Regions from separate parts of the Photobacterium sp. GSS17 genome, predicted to be linked through region 2. Evidence: predicted binding sites of a transcription regulator. Region 2 holds the regulator's gene; each other region holds the start of a gene.
What was found. The regulator PurR, encoded in region 2, represses purine synthesis genes. The targets are predictions, from matches to a motif close to TNANGNAAACGTTTNCNTNA.

Region 1 (6,522 bases), 1.3 Mb from region 2:
CCTGCTCGACCCGGCTGTCATCACAACGCCCTTCAATAATACCCAGCTCACACTCGTAATTACGGACCCGATCAATCACTTTCTGGGCATTGCTGACGCTAAGCTGGATACGCAATTCTGGAAAGTCTTTATCTATCATACTGATAAGATCAGGTAGCAGGTGCTCGGCCGCGGTCTGGCTGGCCGCCACATGGATCTCGCCACTGACAATGTGCTGGTCATAAAACCCCAGCTCGATTTGCTGGGCATCAAACAGCAGTTGTTTGGCTCGTGGGCGCAGCCACGCGCCCCAGTAAGTCAGCGCCATCTGCTTCCCCTGCCGTTCAAACAATGGCCGTCCAAGCAATTTTTCCAGCTGTGACAACGCCATACTGGCAGCGGACTGAGTCAGAGCCAGGTTTTCCGCGGCTTTGCTGACGCTGCGGGTATTGGCCACCTCTTCAAACACGGCCAGCTGTTTCAGTGAGTAGCGCATTCCATCCTCTTCGCAAATCTGCCTGTATACACCCTCTAGAATATCAACATTAGTGATAAGGGTTAAAGAAATTATCAATTTTACTCAAGTATTACGCGCGACCTATCCTGCCTGCAGTCTACATTCACAACCAGGAGGAAATGTGACGTTATCAACTCTGCATCACGCAGTCACTGTGCGTCCACGACGCCACGGAGGAGGTGCAATATGGCAATAGCATCCTCATCCAACAACACCAACTTCAATCCGAAAGAGATGATGAAGCAAGCGGAGGCTTATGCCGTCGGCAAAGCATCCAAGCCGACGCACACCACCGTTGCTCTGGCAGTAACCGCCGGTGTCTTCATCGGATTGGCTTTCGTGTTTTACATCACGGTCACGACCGGAAACCAGGCAATTAACTGGGGCATCAACCGTCTGTTCGGCGGACTGGCATTCAGCCTCGGCCTGATTCTGGTGGTTATCTGCGGCGGCGAGCTGTTTACCAGTACCGTGCTTTCTTCTATCGCCCGCGCCAACCGTCACATCAGCACCCACAAAATGCTGAGTACCTGGGGGAAGGTGTACTTCGGCAACTTCATCGGTGCCATGTTGTTACTGCTGCTGGTCACCATGGGTAGCCTGTATCAGCTCGACGGCGGCCAATGGGGACTCAATGCCCTGAATATCGCTCAGCACAAGTTGCACCATCAGCCAGCGGAGGCATTCGCACTGGGGGTACTGTGTAACCTGCTGGTATGCCTGGCAGTCTGGATGACATTCTGCTCTAACAACATGATGACCAAAATGGCCATGCTGGTTCTGCCGGTAGCCATGTTCGTCAGCACCGGGTTTGAGCACAGCGTCGCCAATATGTTCATGGTTCCGCTTGGGATCACCATTCAGCAGCTGGCACCGGCTTCGTTCTGGACCAACCTGGGCGTTGCTCCCGAGCACTACGCCGATCTCACTGTTTACAACTTTATCTTTGCCAATCTTATCCCGGTCACCTTGGGGAATATCGTCGGCGGAGGAGTACTGGTCGGGCTCAGCTACTGGGCGATTTACCACTCTCCGCAACCGGCGCTGGCTTCCGCCACTCTGATTCGTCCGGATTTTTCAGCCCACAACAACTTACAAATGGACTCTGATATGCTCAACGATAACTTACTGGTCAAAGACCACATGCACCCTGCCCCTCTCACTCTGGCACCAGGAATGCCGGTGGCTACCGCGCTGGATTTACTGCTGCGTGAAGACCTGTCCGGTGCACCGGTATTAACCAGCGACGAACGTCTGGTGGGGTTCTTCTCCCTGCATGATGCGCTGGTTGACCTGTGGTGCAATGACTACATGCCGGATCAGGAAAGCAAAGTGCAGGATCTGATGCGCCATGAAATCCAGACCGTCAGCCCGGACAACTCCATTCTGGAAATCGCGGAATACATGAGTATCGACAAAAATATCCTGTACCCGGTTTCCAGCAGCGGTATTGCGACCCAACTGACCAGCCTGTCACTCAATGAGCGGGCACGGACCATGAATGTCAGCCGTCCGCATATCTACCCGGTTGTCGAGGACGACCAGCTGGTTGGCCTTATCACCCGTAAGGAAATTGTCCAGGCGCTGCGTCCGGTATACGGTCAGCTTCGTGCAGTGGCGGATCACAATGACGTTTCCGAAGAAGTCTCCGCACAAATCGAAACTGCCTGAGTATCAGGTTCTTACTCACAGGCCAGCTATCAGCTGGCCTGTTTTTGTTTGTCGCCTTTGCTGCCATTTCCCTGCCAACCTCCCCCGTCTCCCTGGTTTTGGCAAGGTCCTGAAATTTGCCGCACATCAAAATCACCGCACTTACACCGTAAAAAAGATACATAGGCATGATATTATTGTGGTATAACCCGCACGCAAACGATTGCCTTTCTATAAATGATAGAATCGACAACATTCCCAACTTCCAGCGAGGTGATGGCTGACCATGAAAAGTGATATTGAGATCTGCCGCGAAACCCCACTTTCCCCTATCGATGATGTGGCCCGACGTGCCGGACTGCATCCGGAAGACTTAACTCCACAAGGCACCCTGAAAGCCAAGGTGAAGCCCTCCGTACTCAACCGACTGGCAGATCAGCCGGAAGGGAAATTGGTTCTGGTCACCGCAATCACCCCCACGCCGCTGGGAGAAGGCAAAACTGTCACCACCATCGGACTGGCGCAAGGACTGGCCAAACGGCACAAAAAAGTGATGGCCTGTATTCGTCAGCCATCCATGGGGCCGGTGTTTGGAGTCAAAGGCGGAGCCGCCGGGGGCGGTTACAGCCAAGTTGCCCCGATGGAAAAACTCAATCTGCACCTGACCGGTGATATTCACGCAGTTACCGCCGCGCACAATCTGGCCGCGGCAGCGCTGGATGCCCGCCTGTACCATGAAAGCCGTCATGGCTATGACGGGTTTACCGAGAAAACCGGCCTGCGCGCCCTACGCATCGACGTCCAGCGCATAGTCTGGAAGCGGGTCATGGATCATAACGATCGCGCCCTGCGCATGGTCACAGTGGGCAAAAATGAACCGGGAAAAACCATTAACGGCATTGAGCGCGAAGACGGCTTTGATATTTCAGCCGCTTCTGAGCTGATGGCCATTCTGGCTCTGTCCCGTGATCTGGCGGACATGCGCCAGCGTATTGGCCGGATCGTGCTGGCATATGACATTGACGGTCAGCCCATCACCGCGGATGATCTGCAGGTGGCCGGTGCCATGGCGGTGACATTATGCGAAGCCATTGAGCCGACCCTGATGCAGACTCTGGAAGGTGTCCCGACGCTGATCCATGCCGGGCCATTTGCCAACATTGCCCACGGCAACTCCTCCATTCTGGCCGACCGCATTGCTCTCAAGCTGACCGAGTTTACCGTTACTGAAGGGGGCTTCGGCTCTGACATGGGGTTTGAGAAAGCCTGCAATATCAAAGCACAGCAAGCCGGTCGTGGTCCCGATTGTGCGGTCGTGGTTGCCACATTGCGCGGCCTGAAAGCTAACTCTGGCCTGTACGATCTGCGCCCGGGGCAAGCACTGCCGGACGCCATTTTCGCACCGGATGAAAATGCGTTAACCGCCGGTTTTGCCAACCTGCAATGGCACATCAATAACGCCGCCAAGTACGGCGTGCCGGTAGTTGTTGCAATTAACCGCTTCCCGCAGGATACCGACTCCGAACTGGAGCAGCTCAAAGCCATGGTCGCAAACACTTCGTTTTCAACCCATGTCGAGGTTGCAGTGAGCGAAGCCTTTGGCAAAGGCGGTGACGGTGCCGCTGAACTGGCGGATGCCGTGATTCGGGCATGTGCGCATCCAGCGCAATTTCGCCCGTTGTACCACCTCGGCCAGCCGCTGGAAGAGAAGCTCATGGCTGTGGCAGAAGTCGGTTACGGTGCCAGCGGCATTGAGCTGTCGCCACTGGCGCAAAACCAGCTCGCCGCCTTTAAGGCTCAGGGGCACGATAACCTGGCGGTGTGCATGGCAAAAACGCCGCTGTCCATCAGTCACGATCCAAGCCTGAAAGGCGCGCCCAGTCATTTTGTCCTCCCGGTGCGAGAGCTGAAACTGTGCGCCGGAGCCGGCTTCGTGTATGCCTTGTGCGGGAATGTCATGACCATGCCGGGGCTGCCGGAAAAGCCTGCCTACATGGCACTGGATATTGATGAAAACGGCCATATCATCGGCCTGAGCTGAACCGTCTCACTCGCCTGCAGTGCGATTGCCATAGATAGTGATAGAGGTAGAGGTAGAGGTAAAACGTGGTATTCCTAGCCGCATTCCCTTAACCTCTATCCAAGATCAAGTCTCACACCCACAAACACTGGTGTGAGACTTGTAGAGTACTTTCCATTGACCGTAGCTGCGCTGGCGACGCACGCTCAGTCAGCGGCGATCCAGGTAATCACCGTCATGGAACGTTCGCACCCATTCCGGCCGGTAAACCACCAGCAGTGTAATTGCCATCCCGTTAATCAGGGCTTCAGGGAACAACAGCAACGGCATCAGAACCAGATAATTCTCCACTATGTATGACCAGCTGAAGATACCGCTGAGAGCAATCCAGCCACTGGTCAGCACCATATGGGCAATCATAGTCAGAGCCGCATTGATGAACGCGCCGACAAAGATATAGACAAACAGATGATGGGCCAGATACCGGTAAGTCAGGGCAAACAGACCATAACTGACCAGCACCGGCAAAGTCACTCCGGTTAGACCGTACAACCCGATGTCCGCCAGTGGCAGCAACCCGAACCCGGCCAGTAACAGCAAAGGAGCCACACCTATCAGACAGGCAATTCGCCAACCATGGCACAGGGTCAGGATAGTCAGCGCCAGAAAATGTACTTTCAGGCCGTCCGTCAGCCCGGCTCTCAGACTCCAGAGCAGAAACAACACCACCACACTGGCAAGCACCCAGTGCTGGTAATCTTTTTCCTGTTTAAACTTCGGCCAGAATTCCCGCGGAAAAAAAGCCGCCAGCAACCCCAGCCAGCCCGCCAGTCCTACCCATTGTAACCCCGTCATTGTCACCACATCCTTCTGTGTTTTCCTGATTCCAGACTGGCACCGGCCTGGCGTGCCGCAAGACAAAAAAAACCATCCGACGCCAGCCATATGCCATGATTTTATTGAAGGAAATGCCACTCAGCCTTCCCTGTTGTTCCTACCCGAGGGGCAGATGTCATCTCGTTAACCGATTTTCGCAATTTTTCACAGTTGTAGCGAAACCAGATCAATTTTTTTTACTGCCAACCTGCTAATCTCAATGACAGCTCAAAGACACAATAAAGGCTTTCATTATGGAAATGACAAACGCACAACGCCTGATCCTATCTAACCAGTACTTCCTGATGTCGCAGTTAGATCCGACACATGCCGCCAAGTACCGCCGCCTGCAAACCATTGTTGAACGTGGCTATGGCCTGCAGATGCGGGAGCTGGACAAAGACTTCGGTGAACTGTCAGAGCAGGATTGCCGCCAGGTCATCGACTTCATGGAGATGTACCACGCGATGCAGGAATCCTACAAAATGCTGGCAGGTGAAAATCAGGGCCAGGTCGACGAACGTCGTCTGCAGTTCCTGGGTTTCGATGCCGCCACCGAAGCACAACTGGTGCACTATGTCCGCTTCCTGACCGAAGAAGAAGGCCTGTATCCACAGTTTGATAAAGCCCTGCACATGTTCAACAGTCAGGTACCCATGCTGGCAAAATACCAGCGTATGCTACAAACCTGGCGTAACTGCCCGCGTCAGTACCACCTGTCAGTAACAGAAATCCAGCAGATTCAGAACGCCTGAGCCACCTCGCTCACGTTTGCTCTCTCCGCAGCCGGGCTTGTCCCGGCTGTCTGCCATTTTCCCGCTATTGATCCCTGTGCCTCACGCGACCTCCACGCTCCAAGCCTTAAACTGTGATCACAAACAATAATTTTTTCTCTTTTGAGTTGTTTTTGACCCAGGGTGAGACATAACCAACAAAAAAACCGCTAAACCTTTAATAATTCGAAACAATCAAATTCAATTCCGCTATTCTTAACGCCCGTTAACGAGTATATATACCCCAATCCCTGCAATAAGCGGTGACAACCAGCCACGCGCTGCGCCGATACACGATGAAACAGGGATATTCGTCTGTCTGCCACCTCCCGGAGCGGCTGCCCGTTTTATGATGAGATTACTGCTGTTTGTCTTTGTCTTTCTCTCGGCATCGAGTTGGGCACAACCGACCAACCAGCTGATCATTCTCACGACCTTTACCCGTGAGTCACTGCAGCCGGTTCTCGACGCTTTTCAGCAGTATTACCCCGATGTCAGTTTCAGTGTCCTGCACCGCCGGGAAACCTCCGGCCTGCACCTATTAAATCAGGACAATCACGACATCGACGTTGTCCTGTCTTCATCGCTGTCTCTGTTCTCCACGCTGGAAGAGCAACAGCGCTTGCTGCCGCTGGAAACCCTAAACTTTGATTCGACCTCCCAGCAACAACGGTTTATGCAGCACACCATCAACAATGTGGTGATTT
Region 2 (6,522 bases):
GCCTGATGTGCTGCGGCATGAGTGAGCTGATAAGGGCCAGCCACATCCCCGACGGCAAAAATATTGGGGTATTTGGTTTGCAGATAGTCATTCACAGCCACAGTACCGCGTGAATTGACGGAAATGCCCAGCTCTTCCAGTCCGAATCCGCTGACATTGGCCACACGGCCCAATGCAAGCAGTACGACGTCAAATTCGACCTGTAGGTTTTCAGGTTGAGTATTTGTCTCACGATTACCAGGGGCATGGGTATGAGCGGCTGCCATTGCCTCTAACCAGACTCGTTGAGTATCGGTTTCTGCCATAGATAAATCAGGTGTCTGCGACTCAGACTGCGGTGGTTTACAAGGGGATACTTCGAATTTCACTGCCTTGTAGCTGGTGTAAACGGTCACGCCATCCTGCACCAGACTTTGCTTGATCAGTCTGGCGGCATCCTGATCTTCACGGATCAGCAACTGATCCGCCATCTCGACCAGTGTGACCTGGCTGCCCAAGCGACTGAAACTTTGGGCCAGCTCACAGCCGATCGGCCCGCCACCCAGTACCAGCATGCGTTTTGGTTGTTCCGTCAATGACCAGATCGTATCAGAGGTGAAGTAGTGTACATTTTCCAGCCCCGGAATGGACGGCACCAGAGGTCTGGCACCGGTGGCAATCACTATGTTGCGGGTTGTAATGCGCTGGCCGTTTACCTCAACTTCCCACGGAGAGCGGATCCGAGCCTCGCCAGTTATACAGTTCACACCAAGAGCAGAATAACGCTCCACACTGTCATGGGGTTCAATCCGGTTGATAACGTGGCGTACCCGTGCCATCACCGCGGCAAAGTCAACCTGAGGAGCGGTGGCCTGAATACCAAACCGACTCGCGTTGTTGATTTCAGACATGGCATGCGCGGCTCGAATAATGGCTTTTGACGGTACACAACCAGTATTCAGGCAGTCGCCGCCCATTTTCTCTTTCTCAATCAGGGTCACTTTAGCTTTTACGGCGGCCGCGATATATGCACTGACCAGTCCGCCAGCACCTGCACCGATAACCACCATGTTCTGATCAAATTGTGCGGGTTTCGTCCAGTCGGCGTAAAGTCGTTGACGACTGATGATGTGCATGACTGCTTTGGCTGAAAATGGGAAGACACCGAGCAACATCAGAGACACCAATACCGGCAGGGAAATAATCCCGCTCAGGCTCTCAATCTGACCTAATTGGGTACCTGCATTCAGGTAAACAACCGTTCCCGCCAGCATGCCCAACTGGCTCACAACATAAAATTTTCGGGTCGTGATAGGGGTCAGCCCCATCAGCAGATTAACCAGGAAAAACGGAAAAATAGGAATCAAACGCAGTGTAAACAGATAGAAAGCCCCATCTTTTTTGACTCCGGCATTGATGGCGCTCAGTCGCTTACTGAAACGGCTCTGCACCCAGTCATGCAAAATATAGCGACTGAACAGAAATGCCAGTGTTGCGCCGATGGTGCTAGCGAACGACACCAGCAACAGACTCCACCAGAAACCAAACAAGGCGGCCCCCAGCAAAGTCATAATGACGGCCCCCGGTAGGGAAAGCGCGGTCACGACCACATACACCATAAAATACAGCACACTGGACAGCAGTGGCTGGGCGAGGATGGTATCCCGCAAAACCTGTTGCTGAGCCTTGGCATGTTCAAGCGTCAGGTATTGCCCTAAATCGAGGGCGTACCACAGTACAAACAGCAGGCTGACCAGCAGGATCGTGATAACTTTCTTTTTATTGATGGCGGGCTTTTTGTCCACCACAGGTTTATTCGTCATAACGGCTTCCTGTTAGCATCCTTGTCGGCCTGAACGGTGTTTGTGGTCGGAGTTGTGTCAGATTCTGAAGCCGAAGGCTGAATGGGTAGCGAACAGAAGCCTTGCTCTGGTACATCCAGCGCAGTATTGAACTTGGCCGACAAGTTCTGGAAGGCAATCAGGGCAGTGAGCTCTACTAAGGCATCTTCGTCGAACCACTGTTTAAGACTAACCAGCATGGAATCCGTGACTCGTTGCCCGGTGACAGTGACGGCTTCCACATAGGTCAGAACGGCATGTTCACATTCATCAAAATGCTCACTTTGTTGCCAATGTGCCAGCGCTTTGATTTTCTCGACAGACTGGCAACGTTCTGCCAGTCGCATGCCGTTGGCATCGACACAGAAGGCACAATCATTGAGTTGGGAGACCCGGACACACACCAGCGAGCGAATCACCGGGGAGAGGGGAGAAGAACGGCGATCCAGATAACCAAAAAATCCGGCGACCAGCCAAAATAAAGGCGGACGTCTACCCCACAGTAAAGCAGGATTCAGCACTTTGCCGAAGTGCCGCTGTTGGAGCCAGAGCAGGGGTCTGATCAGAACGGAGTAACGCTTTTTAGCCGAAATACGCACAGGAACCTCTTTTTCGTCGGTGTGTCGTGTAACTGTCTGAGTCCAATATAAAGATCATGGATCATTTTATCGGTAAATATCAGACAAAGACCTGATAAAGAGGTAAAAAATTTCAGTCGCTAATGAAAATAGCAGAAATCAGGATTGATCGATGGAAATTCGTACAGGAATGGATTGCGGCTGGTTAGCCACCTGATTGCGACTGCTTGGTGCATCGGTGATCAGAATATAGCCACAAGCGATAATCGGGGCGACAGACAACAACATGGTTTTACCAATATGGTAATTACGATACCAATACTTTCTAGCGCGGATTTTGAGGAGTAGTCCCCAGACGAATAAAGTGACGTTTAACACGGTAATCGACAGTAACACATCATGCATAGCCACCGGTGAAGCCACTTGTTGGCTGACCAATAAATAGACAACCACAGGCGGAAGCAGGCTAATAAGAACCACCGCTCGCATCAGGCGTGGCCATTTGCCAAACTTATCCTTGAACATCTGTTCATTTTGTCCTGGGAAAGGTTGGGAATAGTTCATATAACCTCCGGTGTTTTACATCCGGCTAATTCTACAATTGCCCTCATTGAATAAAAGTGTGTTGCCGAATTAATAAGCAGCTTTGTGAGTTAATTCAATGTTTGACAGGGAATGACATTATTCTGTCATTGCAGAGCCAAAAATATGTTGGGAATAAAAAAGAGATCCGAAGATCTCTTTTATATGTGTTAGGTTGCGATTAACTTAATTTCGCAAGAAGTTCTGAGCGCCGCTCTTTCGGGATAACAGACCAGTGCTTGCCACTGATTGCTCCTTCCAAAGCCCACAGTAAGTCGATACTTACTTCGCCTTCATGAGTGCTCTGTAGCGCTTTATACGCATTCAGGGCACCGGCTTCGTACAGCTCATCCACTGTGGTTATTCCGGCTTTTTTCAACATCCTCTCATTCGCCAGGCGAAGATTGGGTAAATCTTTGATTCGATTGGGAGAGGTGTTATTTTTTATTTCTTTATCTGCTTTAGCGGCAGATAAAGACAATTTCGCCTGAGCCAGAATTTTATCAGTATCGTCCCACCACTCTTCAGGAATGGCATAATGTTTGGTTACAACAGGAAAGCCACGTTTCTTATATACATAAGGTTTCATTCCTGCGGATTTATATTCCTTTTCATTGTCGGCATTCGCCCGTAAATGCAGTTTGTCATTTACCACGAGTGCAAACATTGTTTCGCCAGAAAATATGCCAAAGCCGCCAAACATTGAGCGTGATTTGACGTTATCGAAATTATTAAAAAGGCGTAATGAATCTTTGAGTACTGGTTTGTCCATGCGTCTTCTCGGTGAATTGTTACTAGGTCACCTAACAACGAGCGAGGATTCAAGAATAGCAGAGTTGTAAAACGAACTGTCAGGGAAAAGTGAAATTATTTCCTGATGTTATCTGCTATATCCATCGGCAACCCCGCTACCATAAGTTGACTGCTTTAAAAATAAAACTGCCTACTCTTAGGCCGGAAGCTTTGCGTCCCTACCTTTCGATAGGTTTGCCTTGTTCGTGACACCTAAAGCATATCTCAGAAGATTATTTTGAACTTGCTCCCAACTTTTAAAGTGTGATATTGCTCCCAGTAATATCTCACAATTTTTATAGTGATATACTTCTAATGTTGTGAATTTATTACTGTTTAAGTCAAAAGTGGTACAAAAAAACCGGAGATAAAAATCTCCGGTTTGTCATACATTTGTCATCAAGTTATGCATATCAGCTGTTCAGGTTACGCACTGATTTGCGAACGACCAGTTCTGGTATCATTTCAAAAACCTGATGCTCGTGTTCTTTGTTCTTCACGCGATCCATCAGAATCTCAACCGCACTCTTACCCAAACGGCGTTTAGGCTGGTGGATCGTGGTCAGTGGCGGTGAAAAATACGGTGCCAGGTCGATGTTATCGTAGCCAATGATCGACATATCGTCAGGTACACGGATACCGGCTTGCTCAAATGTACTGATCATGCCCATCGCCATGATGTCATTGAAGCAGAAAATCGCGGTTGGACGCTTTTCCATTGCCATAAATGTGTTGGCCGCTTTTACCGCAGATTCACATTCGAAGTCACCTTCCAGAATCCAGTCTTCATTGATGTCTAGTCCGGCTTCTGTCATTGCCTTGCGGAAACCTTTCAGGCGTTCGCGACAGGCCGCTTTTTCTGCGTGGCCAGTCAGACAGCCAATTTCCTTATGACCGTGCTCAATAAAGAATTTGGTTGCCACGTAGCCGCCAAGTTCAGCATTGTCCTGAATTTTATCGGTGTGCGGGCTTTCCGGACCCCAGTCCATGATCACCATCGGCAGATCTTTCTGGCGCTCCAGCAGTTCCAATAGTTGCTCGTCAAGATCCGAACACATCACCAGCAGGCCATCTACCCGTTTTTCGGCCAGCATACGCAGGTAATCTCTTTGCTTTTCCAGGTTACCTTCGGTGTTACACAGAATCAGCGTATAGCCTTCACCGTAGCAATATTCTTCAACGCCGTGGACAACTTCAGCGAAAAACGGGTTGGTCGATTTGGTTACCAGCATGCCGATGGTGCGGGTTGTATTGCACTTCAGGCTTCGTGCTACGGCACTTGGTGCGTAGTTCAGCTCTTCAACCGCCGCGAGAACTTTCTTCTGTGTTGCTTCAGCCACGAAGCGTGTTTTGTTGATCACGTGTGAAACGGTGGTGGTTGAAACACCAGCCATACGTGCAACATCTTTAATCGTTGCCATAGTTATTCTTCTAGTGAATGGGTCCGCAGACCTTTAAATTGAATGCATTACCTAAGAGGACAGTGATGAGTTGCGATGTCAGGGATGCCATTCACTATTCTGTTAGGTGGAATTACCAGAAACGCCAAAAGGCCGCATCTCGAACGGGCGGCTTCATCTCTGATAACAAAAAATCGTACCCGCGCTAATAAAACGCGTTGCATGGATCATTTGCATTGTTTAATCGCTTGCGATCACATTTTACTGAGTGTGGCCAATAGTGCAATGTTTCTGGCCAAAGTCATGGATATTAATTGACAGTTATCAATATTTTGCTTGTAACAAGGCTCTACGCTGCAATTTATTGTTATGGTAATAACTTGATTTGAAACAAATTTAATATCCTGCAATAAATCAGTTTGCATGGAATAAAAATACCGGTTGTGCTTGCTGCGCGACAACCGGTACTAATTTCGCTCAATCAACGATGTTTCCGCTCTTATAAAACCGTGGTCTTTTCACTTGAAGCGGCGTTATCACTCTGCTTCACGAGGTTTGATTGATAGTAATAGCGGCTCTGTTTTCTGCCTTTTTTCTGTCTGCGTTTTCACCGGCCGGTAACACGACAGGGTAGCCGTCGACCGGGTGGTGGCTGATGCATACCGGCCAGCCATATACGGTTTCAATGAGCGATTCGCTTAACGCATGCTGCGGGCTACCATCTGCCTGGATTTTGCCGTTGTTCATGATAACTAACCGGTCAGCGTACTGAGCAGCAAGGTTCAGATCATGGATGACGACGATGACCGCCGCGCCGGCCCGAGCCATGTCTCTGGCGACGCGTAACGTGTTGTGCTGATGCGCCAGATCTAACGCTGAGGTCGGTTCATCAAGCATCAGAACGCACTGTTCGCCCGCCTGACTTAATTGTGTCAGCACGCGGGCAAAATGAACCCGCTGTTTTTCTCCGCCGGATAAGGTCGGGTACAGACGTGAAGACAGGGCAGTCACGTCTACCTGCGCCATTTTTTCACTGGCAATTTTTCGGGTACGGGCCTGCGAGATATTGAGAGGCAAAGCCCCCAGAGCCACCACTTCTTCAGCCGTGAAGGCAAATGTCAGACTGCTGTGCTGCGGCAGGATGCCGAGATGCTGAGCCAGCTGATGGGGTGGCCAGTTTTGTCGGTTGCGGCCGAAATAGCAGATTTCCCCTGGCACGCTCCGTTCACCACACAGAACTTTCAGCAGGGTACTTTTCCCTGCGCCGTTGGGGCCTAACAGTGCAGTCAGCTCGCCTGAGCGAATGTCGATCGAGAAGTCGTCCAGAATCACTTTGTCGCCCAGACTGAG
Region 3 (6,522 bases), 1.5 Mb from region 2:
ACTGCTGTATGGCATGGAAGATGGCTATATTCACTAAAGCCGGTCAGGTTTACTAAGTGGTAGAGAGTAAGATGTCTGATCGAACGAATGAGCCGTTATTTACCGCTCACGAGCACGCATTAGAGCGGGAAAATCTGTGTCCTCAATGTGGTGCCGCGCTGGTGATGAAACACGGTAAGCGCGGCCCGTTTTTGGGCTGTGCGTCTTATCCCGCCTGTGATTATATCAAGCCACTCCACCATAACGACGGCCATATCGTGAAACACCTGGCAACCCCCTGCCCTGACTGTGGTGAGGAACTGGTGTTGCGTCAGGGGCGTTATGGCATGTTTATTGGTTGCAGCGCGTATCCGGTCTGCCAGCATATTGAGTCACCGGAAAGAAAAGCGCAGGCTACCCAGCTGGGTTGTCCGGATTGTGGCAAAGGGCATCTGGTCGAACGCAAATCGCGTTACGGCAAGGTGTTTTACGCTTGTGACCAGTACCCGTCCTGCCGCTTTGCGGTCAACCTCAAACCTGTGGCCGGGGTGTGTCAGCAATGTGCTTATCCGCTTTTGGTTGAGAAGAAGCTAGCCAGTGGCGTGCGTTTGCAGTGCGCAGACCGACGCTGCCATGCGTATCAGGATGCCGTTTCGCAGGCGCCGGAACATGGTGAAACTGGCGAACCGGATATCGGGTAACAAGCACCACGCCAGTGTTTACACGCTCGCGGTGGCAGGTGAAGCAACAATGGGCCATGTGACAAAATAAAGCCGGCAGTAAGCCGGCTTTTGTGTTTTCTAGTCTGGCCGTATCGCGGCGTTAACCATGTAAGGCGGGAAACGCGTCCGGATCCAGATGGCTGGCTAATTGTTTCAGCGCCTCTTGCAAGGCCGCCGGGGTGTCTGCGCACAGGTTAATGTGCCCCATTTTTCGCCCGGCTCGCTTCTCTTTGCCGTACCAGTGGATATGGCAGGTTGGTTCAGCCAGAATGGCGGTTGGCAGGCGATCTTCTCCTAAGATGTTCACCATTGCTGTCGGACGGATTAAGGCCGTGCTGCCTAATGGAAGTCCGGTGACCGCACGCAAATGGTTTTCAAACTGGCAGGTTTCGGCCCCTTGTTGGGTCCAGTGGCCGGAGTTGTGTACCCGGGGCGCAATTTCATTGACCAGCAACTGGCCGTTTACATCAAAGAATTCAATCGCCAGGACACCCACGTAGTTGAGTGAGTTGGCCAGCGCAGTAAACATCTTTTCAGCCTGAGCCTGCAGCGCGTGATCGCCTTCCTGGGCGACGGACAAGCTCAGTACCCCATTGGTATGCGTATTCTCGGTCAGTGGATACACCGCAATTTGTCCGTCACGACCGCGAGCTCCGATCAGGGAGACCTCGCGATCAAACGGGATGAAGGCTTCCGCTACAATAGCCTGGTTTTCAGTCTGCGCCATGAAGTCAGCCATGTCTTGCCAGACGGCTTCAACCTGACCCGCTTCTTTCAGACGCCACTGCCCTTTGCCGTCATAGCCACCCAGTGCACTCTTCAGCACCATGGGCAGGCCAATTTTGGCGATGGCCGCGTCCAACTCTGCCCGGCTGGTGACGATATGGTATGGCGCATTGGCCACCCCAGCATTGTCCAGCAGGTTTTTTTCCAGACGGCGATCGCCACCGGCTTTTATGGCGGTGGTGGTGGGCTGGAATTTGCCGCTACGCTCGCAAATATCGAGAATTTCATGAGGAATATGCTCAAATTCTGCGGTGATCACATCGGTGTAGGTGAGCGCGGTATCCAACCCTTTCAGCATGACCTGCTGGGTCAGCGGATGCACGACTTTACCGGTCGCCACATCATAGGCAAACACTTCAATGTTCAGCGGTGCCCCCGCCAGGGACATCATCCGGGCCAGCTGGCCGGAACCCAGCACTAGCACTTTCATTGTGAATCCTCAGCCGGGTTTGGATTGCTCAGTACTGCGTCAGTCTGCTCTTTACGGAAGGCATCAATGGCTGCCATGACATCGCTGTCCTGAGTACCGATGATTTGCGCTGCCAGCAGGCCAGCATTCGCAGCACCGGCCTCACCGATGGCCAGCGTGCCCACGGCCACGCCTTTTGGCATCTGTACAATCGAAAGCAGTGAATCCATGCCTTTCAGAGCGCGGGATTGGACCGGTACCCCTAACACCGGCAGGCTGGTAAAGGCCGCCGTCATGCCCGGCAGGTGCGCAGCCCCCCCGGCACCGGCAATAATCACCTTAATGCCACGGGTCTGTGCACTCTCCGCATATTCCGCCAGCAGGTGCGGAGTTCGGTGAGCCGAGACCACCTTGGTTTCATAAGCGATATTGAAGCGATCTAGCATTTCCGCTGCGTGCTGCATGGTTGGCCAGTCAGACTTTGATCCCATGATGATTCCAACTTTCATCCCGATCTCCTTTGGGGTAGCAAAACTATTGGGTTCAGTGCGTGTGGGCTGCATTATACGAAGATTTTTTGTGAAGGAAAACGTTTGCGTCGGTGAAATTGCAACAATCGTTAACGAGCGTGGAGTTGTGGTTCAGGAGTCGGTAAGATAGCAGCACAGAACACTCAAGACAGGCAATGACCTGATAAGCATCGAGGAACGTGTGGAAAACCTGAACCATGTGGTGGCTGCCCTGCGGCAGGAGGAAGTGATCGCCTATCCGACTGAAGCGGTTTTTGGCGTAGGTTGTGACCCTGATAGTGAGCAGGCCGTCATGAAACTACTGGCGCTGAAGCAACGACCGGTTGAGAAAGGCCTGATTCTGATCGCAGCCAATTATGAGCAACTGGCGCCTTACATAGACGACAGTCAGCTGACTGACGAGCAGAAACAGCGAATTTTTGATTCCTGGCCGGGACCGGTTACCTGGGTAATGCCAACCAAGCCTGGGGTACCCCGCTTTCTAACCGGCCAGTTTGACACCATTGCGGTTCGCGTGACTGATCATCCTCTGGTGCAGGCATTGTGTCTGGCTTTCGGTAAACCGCTGACGTCGACCAGCGCCAACCTGACCGGCCAGGAGCCGGGCCGGACGGTCGCGGAGGTTGAGCTGCAACTGGGTGACCGACTGGCCGCGATTTTACAAGGTGACACCGGTGGACGGGAAAATCCGTCAGAGATACGAGATGCCCGTACCGGTCAGATTTTCCGACAGGGATAAAGAAAGATGCAGGAAGTCAATAAAGACGCAGTAAAAGCTTTTTTACTCGATCTTCAGGATCGGATTTGCCAGGCACTGGAGCAGCAGGACGGTCAAGCCCGTTTTGAAGAAGATGCCTGGGTGCGTGAGTTGGGTGGCGGCGGCCGGAGTCGGGTGTTGCGCGATGGCCGGGTGTTCGAACAGGGTGGCGTTAATTTCTCGCACGTCTACGGTACCCAAATGCCAGCATCGGCAACGGCCCATCGTCCGGAACTGGCTGGCCGCAGCTTCGAAGCGATGGGTGTCTCCTTGGTTATCCATCCTCGCAATCCGTATATCCCGACTTCCCATGCAAACGTCCGCTTTTTTATTGCCGAAAAAGAGGGTGAAGCGCCGGTTTGGTGGTTTGGCGGTGGCTTTGACCTGACGCCGTTTTACCCTTTTGAAGAAGACTGCCAGCACTGGCACCAGGCCGCGAAAACGCTGTGCCAGCCGTTTGGTGACACGGTGTATGAGGAACATAAGGCGTGGTGCGATCGGTATTTCTTCTTACCGCACCGTAATGAAACCCGGGGGGTCGGTGGCCTGTTTTTTGATGACCTGAACCAATGGGGCTTTGAAAAGAGCTTTGCTTACATCCAGGCTGTAGGCAACGGCTATCTGGATGCTTATCTGCCGATTGTTGAGCTGCGCCAGAATACGGAATACGGTGAGCGTGAACGCCAGTTCCAGTTGTACCGTCGTGGCCGTTATGTGGAATTCAACCTGGTCTATGACCGTGGGACCTTGTTTGGCTTGCAAAGCGGCGGTCGCACGGAGTCGATTTTGATGTCGATGCCGCCACTGGCTCGCTGGGAATACGGTTTCGAACCGGAACCAGGATCGCCAGAAGCGGTGTTGTATGAACATTACCTTCAGCCCCGCGACTGGTAACCGTTAAAAACGGTTTGTTCCCCTGCGACGGCAATGATAGGGTCAGTGAATCACTGACCCTTTTCTCGTTTTACCGAGCATGGATTTCTTGCAAATGGATAAGTACGTTGTGTTTGGCAACCCGATTGCCCAGAGTAAATCGCCTTTTATTCACACCCTGTTTGCGCGCCAGACCGCCCAGGACATGAGCTATGAAGCCCGATTAGCCCCGTTGGATGGTTTTGTGGCGGCGCTGGAGACTTTCTTTGCTGATGGGGGGCGAGGTTGTAATGTCACTGTGCCTTTTAAAGAGCAGGCGTTCGACTATGCGGATCAGCTGACAGAGCGTGCTCGCCTAGCCGGTGCCGTCAATACCCTCAAAAAGTTGGACGACGGGTTAATCCTGGGGGACAACACTGACGGTGAAGGGTTAGTGCAGGATCTGCTGCAACACCAGATTGAGCTCCAGGGTAAGCGTATTTTGCTGGTAGGTGCGGGCGGCGCGGCGCGTGGCGTGGTCCTGCCGTTACTGGCTCAGCAGCCGTCATCCGTCACTATCACCAACCGGACCGTCGCGAAAGCCGATGCACTGGTCGAGGCCTTCGCAACACATGGCCCGGTGAGCGCGAAGGCACTGGATGAATTGGAGGGTGACCACTATGACATCATCATTAATTCCACTTCAGCCAGCCTGAGTGGCCAGTTGCCGGGGATCCCCGCCAGCCTGATTGAGCCGCATACCGTGTGCTACGACATGGTGTACGGTGCGGAACCTACTGCGTTTAATCAGTGGGCACAGCAGCAGGGGGCTAATGTAGTCCTGGATGGGCTCGGGATGTTGGTGGGCCAGGCAGCGGAAAGCTTCATGCTGTGGCGCGGGATCCGTCCGGGTGCCAGACAGGTACAGCGTGAGTTGCGTCGTTCCCTGCAACCTTAATGTGTTACTAATAGATAAAAGATAGAACATGAACCAAAATATTCTGTTTCCAGACTTACAACAGTGGGATGAGCAACAACAGGCTGTGATGTTTCCGGCGCAGCAAGGCGGTTCACTGATAGCCTGCTGGGTGAGCCTGCAATGGCTTGTTCAACATAGTCAGCAACCGCTGAGTACTGAAGCAGAGATTATGGCTGCATTCGGGCAGTACCGGTTCGATCTGGAAGAAATCGCGGAAGACCTGATTGAAGAGGAAGCCTTCAATCAGGACGGTGAGATCCACATTGATTAACTGTGAGGTGAGTTTTCTCGCTCAGCCAGATACTCGTTTTTCAATCTGACGTAGTTATCCGCCGATACCGTTAAGAAAGCACGTTCTTTGTCCGACAGAGGGCGGGCTTTCTTGATTGGACTACCTATATAGAGAAAACCGCTTTCTAGCGTCTTGTTTGGAGGCACCAGACTGCCTGCACCAATAATCACATCATCTTCAACAATCGCCCCGTCAAGAATGATGGCTCCCATCCCGACCAAAACCCGATCGCCAATCTGGCAGCCGTGCAGCATGGCTTTATGGCCAATCGTCACATCCTGACCAATAATTAGGGGATGGCCGTCAGGATTCTCCGGGGTTTTTCGGGTGACATGCAAAACACTCCCGTCCTGAACATTCGTACGTGCCCCAATGGTAATGCAGTTGACATCGCCACGGGCTGCGACCAATGGCCAGATGCTGGTATCTGCTGCGAGGTGAATATCGCCGACCAAAACGGCAGCGTCGTCAACATAGGTCGATGATGTGAGAGTGGGATAAATGCCTTTATAGGAACGAAGTGCGTTTTGCATGAATGAAAGCCCTGAAATTGAGAGTTTACTCAGTCAGAATAGCGTTACGATGACGTAATTAACATCGATAAATGCCGTGTTTGGGTGATAATTGTACGGTTGAGTTAAGATGACAAAATTATTTCAATTTAGCCCTTGCGTATGTGATCGAACTCTCTATAATGCGACCTCACTGACACGGACTACGGCGAAATAAGCCAGCGACGTGAAAGAAAAGTTCTTTAACAATTTGACCATGCAATCTGTGTGGGCACTCGTGAACTGATAGTCAAAAAGATTTATCGATGAACTGAGTGACCAATTCAAAATAGCTTCGGTTATTTTGGCACAGTCAATTTAATTCAGTATTCATCGAGCCAAAACTTTAATTGAAGAGTTTGATCATGGCTCAGATTGAACGCTGGCGGCAGGCCTAACACATGCAAGTCGAGCGGCAGCGACAACATTGACCCTTCGGGTGATTTGTTGGGCGGCGAGCGGCGGACGGGTGAGTAATGCCTGGGAACATGCCTTAGTGTGGGGGATAACCATTGGAAACGATGGCTAATACCGCATAATCTCTACGGAGCAAAGAGGGGGACCTTCGGGCCTCTCGCGCTAAGATTGGCCCAGGTGGGATTAGCTAGTAGGTGGGGTAACGGCTCACCTAGGCGACGATCCCTAGCTGGTCTGAGAGGATGATC

Region 1: a site for PurR is predicted at 2,358-2,377, ahead of PGW97_RS12260 (formate--tetrahydrofolate ligase). Genes of this name have one in related genera too.
Region 3: a site for PurR is predicted at 2,478-2,497, ahead of purE (5-(carboxyamino)imidazole ribonucleotide mutase). Genes of this name have one in related genera too.

What each region holds. Positions count from the first base shown of each region.
Region 1 covers NZ_CP117517.1:2,754,176-2,760,697, forward strand. The annotation lists gene PGW97_RS12250 (LysR substrate-binding domain-containing protein) at 1-475, opposite strand, end outside; gene focA (formate transporter FocA) at 683-2,167, shown strand; gene PGW97_RS12260 (formate--tetrahydrofolate ligase) at 2,433-4,187, shown strand; gene PGW97_RS12265 (energy-coupling factor ABC transporter permease) at 4,377-5,021, opposite strand; gene PGW97_RS12270 (YfbU family protein) at 5,297-5,797, shown strand; gene PGW97_RS12275 (ABC transporter substrate-binding protein) at 6,165-6,522, shown strand, end outside.
Region 2 covers NZ_CP117517.1:1,428,882-1,435,403, forward strand. The annotation lists gene PGW97_RS06315 (FAD-dependent oxidoreductase) at 1-1,766, opposite strand, end outside; gene PGW97_RS06320 (carboxymuconolactone decarboxylase family protein) at 1,799-2,419, opposite strand; gene PGW97_RS06325 (hypothetical protein) at 2,558-2,962, opposite strand; gene PGW97_RS06330 (TfoX/Sxy family DNA transformation protein) at 3,162-3,752, opposite strand; cyclic di-GMP riboswitch class I at 3,876-3,982, opposite strand; gene purR (HTH-type transcriptional repressor PurR) at 4,186-5,193, opposite strand; gene PGW97_RS06340 (heme ABC transporter ATP-binding protein) at 5,719-6,522, opposite strand, start outside.
Region 3 covers NZ_CP117517.1:3,525,074-3,531,595, reverse strand. The annotation lists gene PGW97_RS16185 (DUF494 family protein) at 1-37, shown strand, start outside; gene PGW97_RS16180 (DNA topoisomerase family protein) at 72-680, shown strand; gene PGW97_RS16175 (5-(carboxyamino)imidazole ribonucleotide synthase) at 802-1,917, opposite strand; gene purE (5-(carboxyamino)imidazole ribonucleotide mutase) at 1,914-2,405, opposite strand; gene tsaC (L-threonylcarbamoyladenylate synthase type 1 TsaC) at 2,608-3,165, shown strand; gene hemF (oxygen-dependent coproporphyrinogen oxidase) at 3,172-4,077, shown strand; gene aroE (shikimate dehydrogenase) at 4,172-4,993, shown strand; gene PGW97_RS16150 (DUF1488 domain-containing protein) at 5,022-5,285, shown strand; gene PGW97_RS16145 (gamma carbonic anhydrase family protein) at 5,282-5,839, opposite strand; rRNA gene PGW97_RS16140 (16S ribosomal RNA) at 6,205-6,522, shown strand, end outside.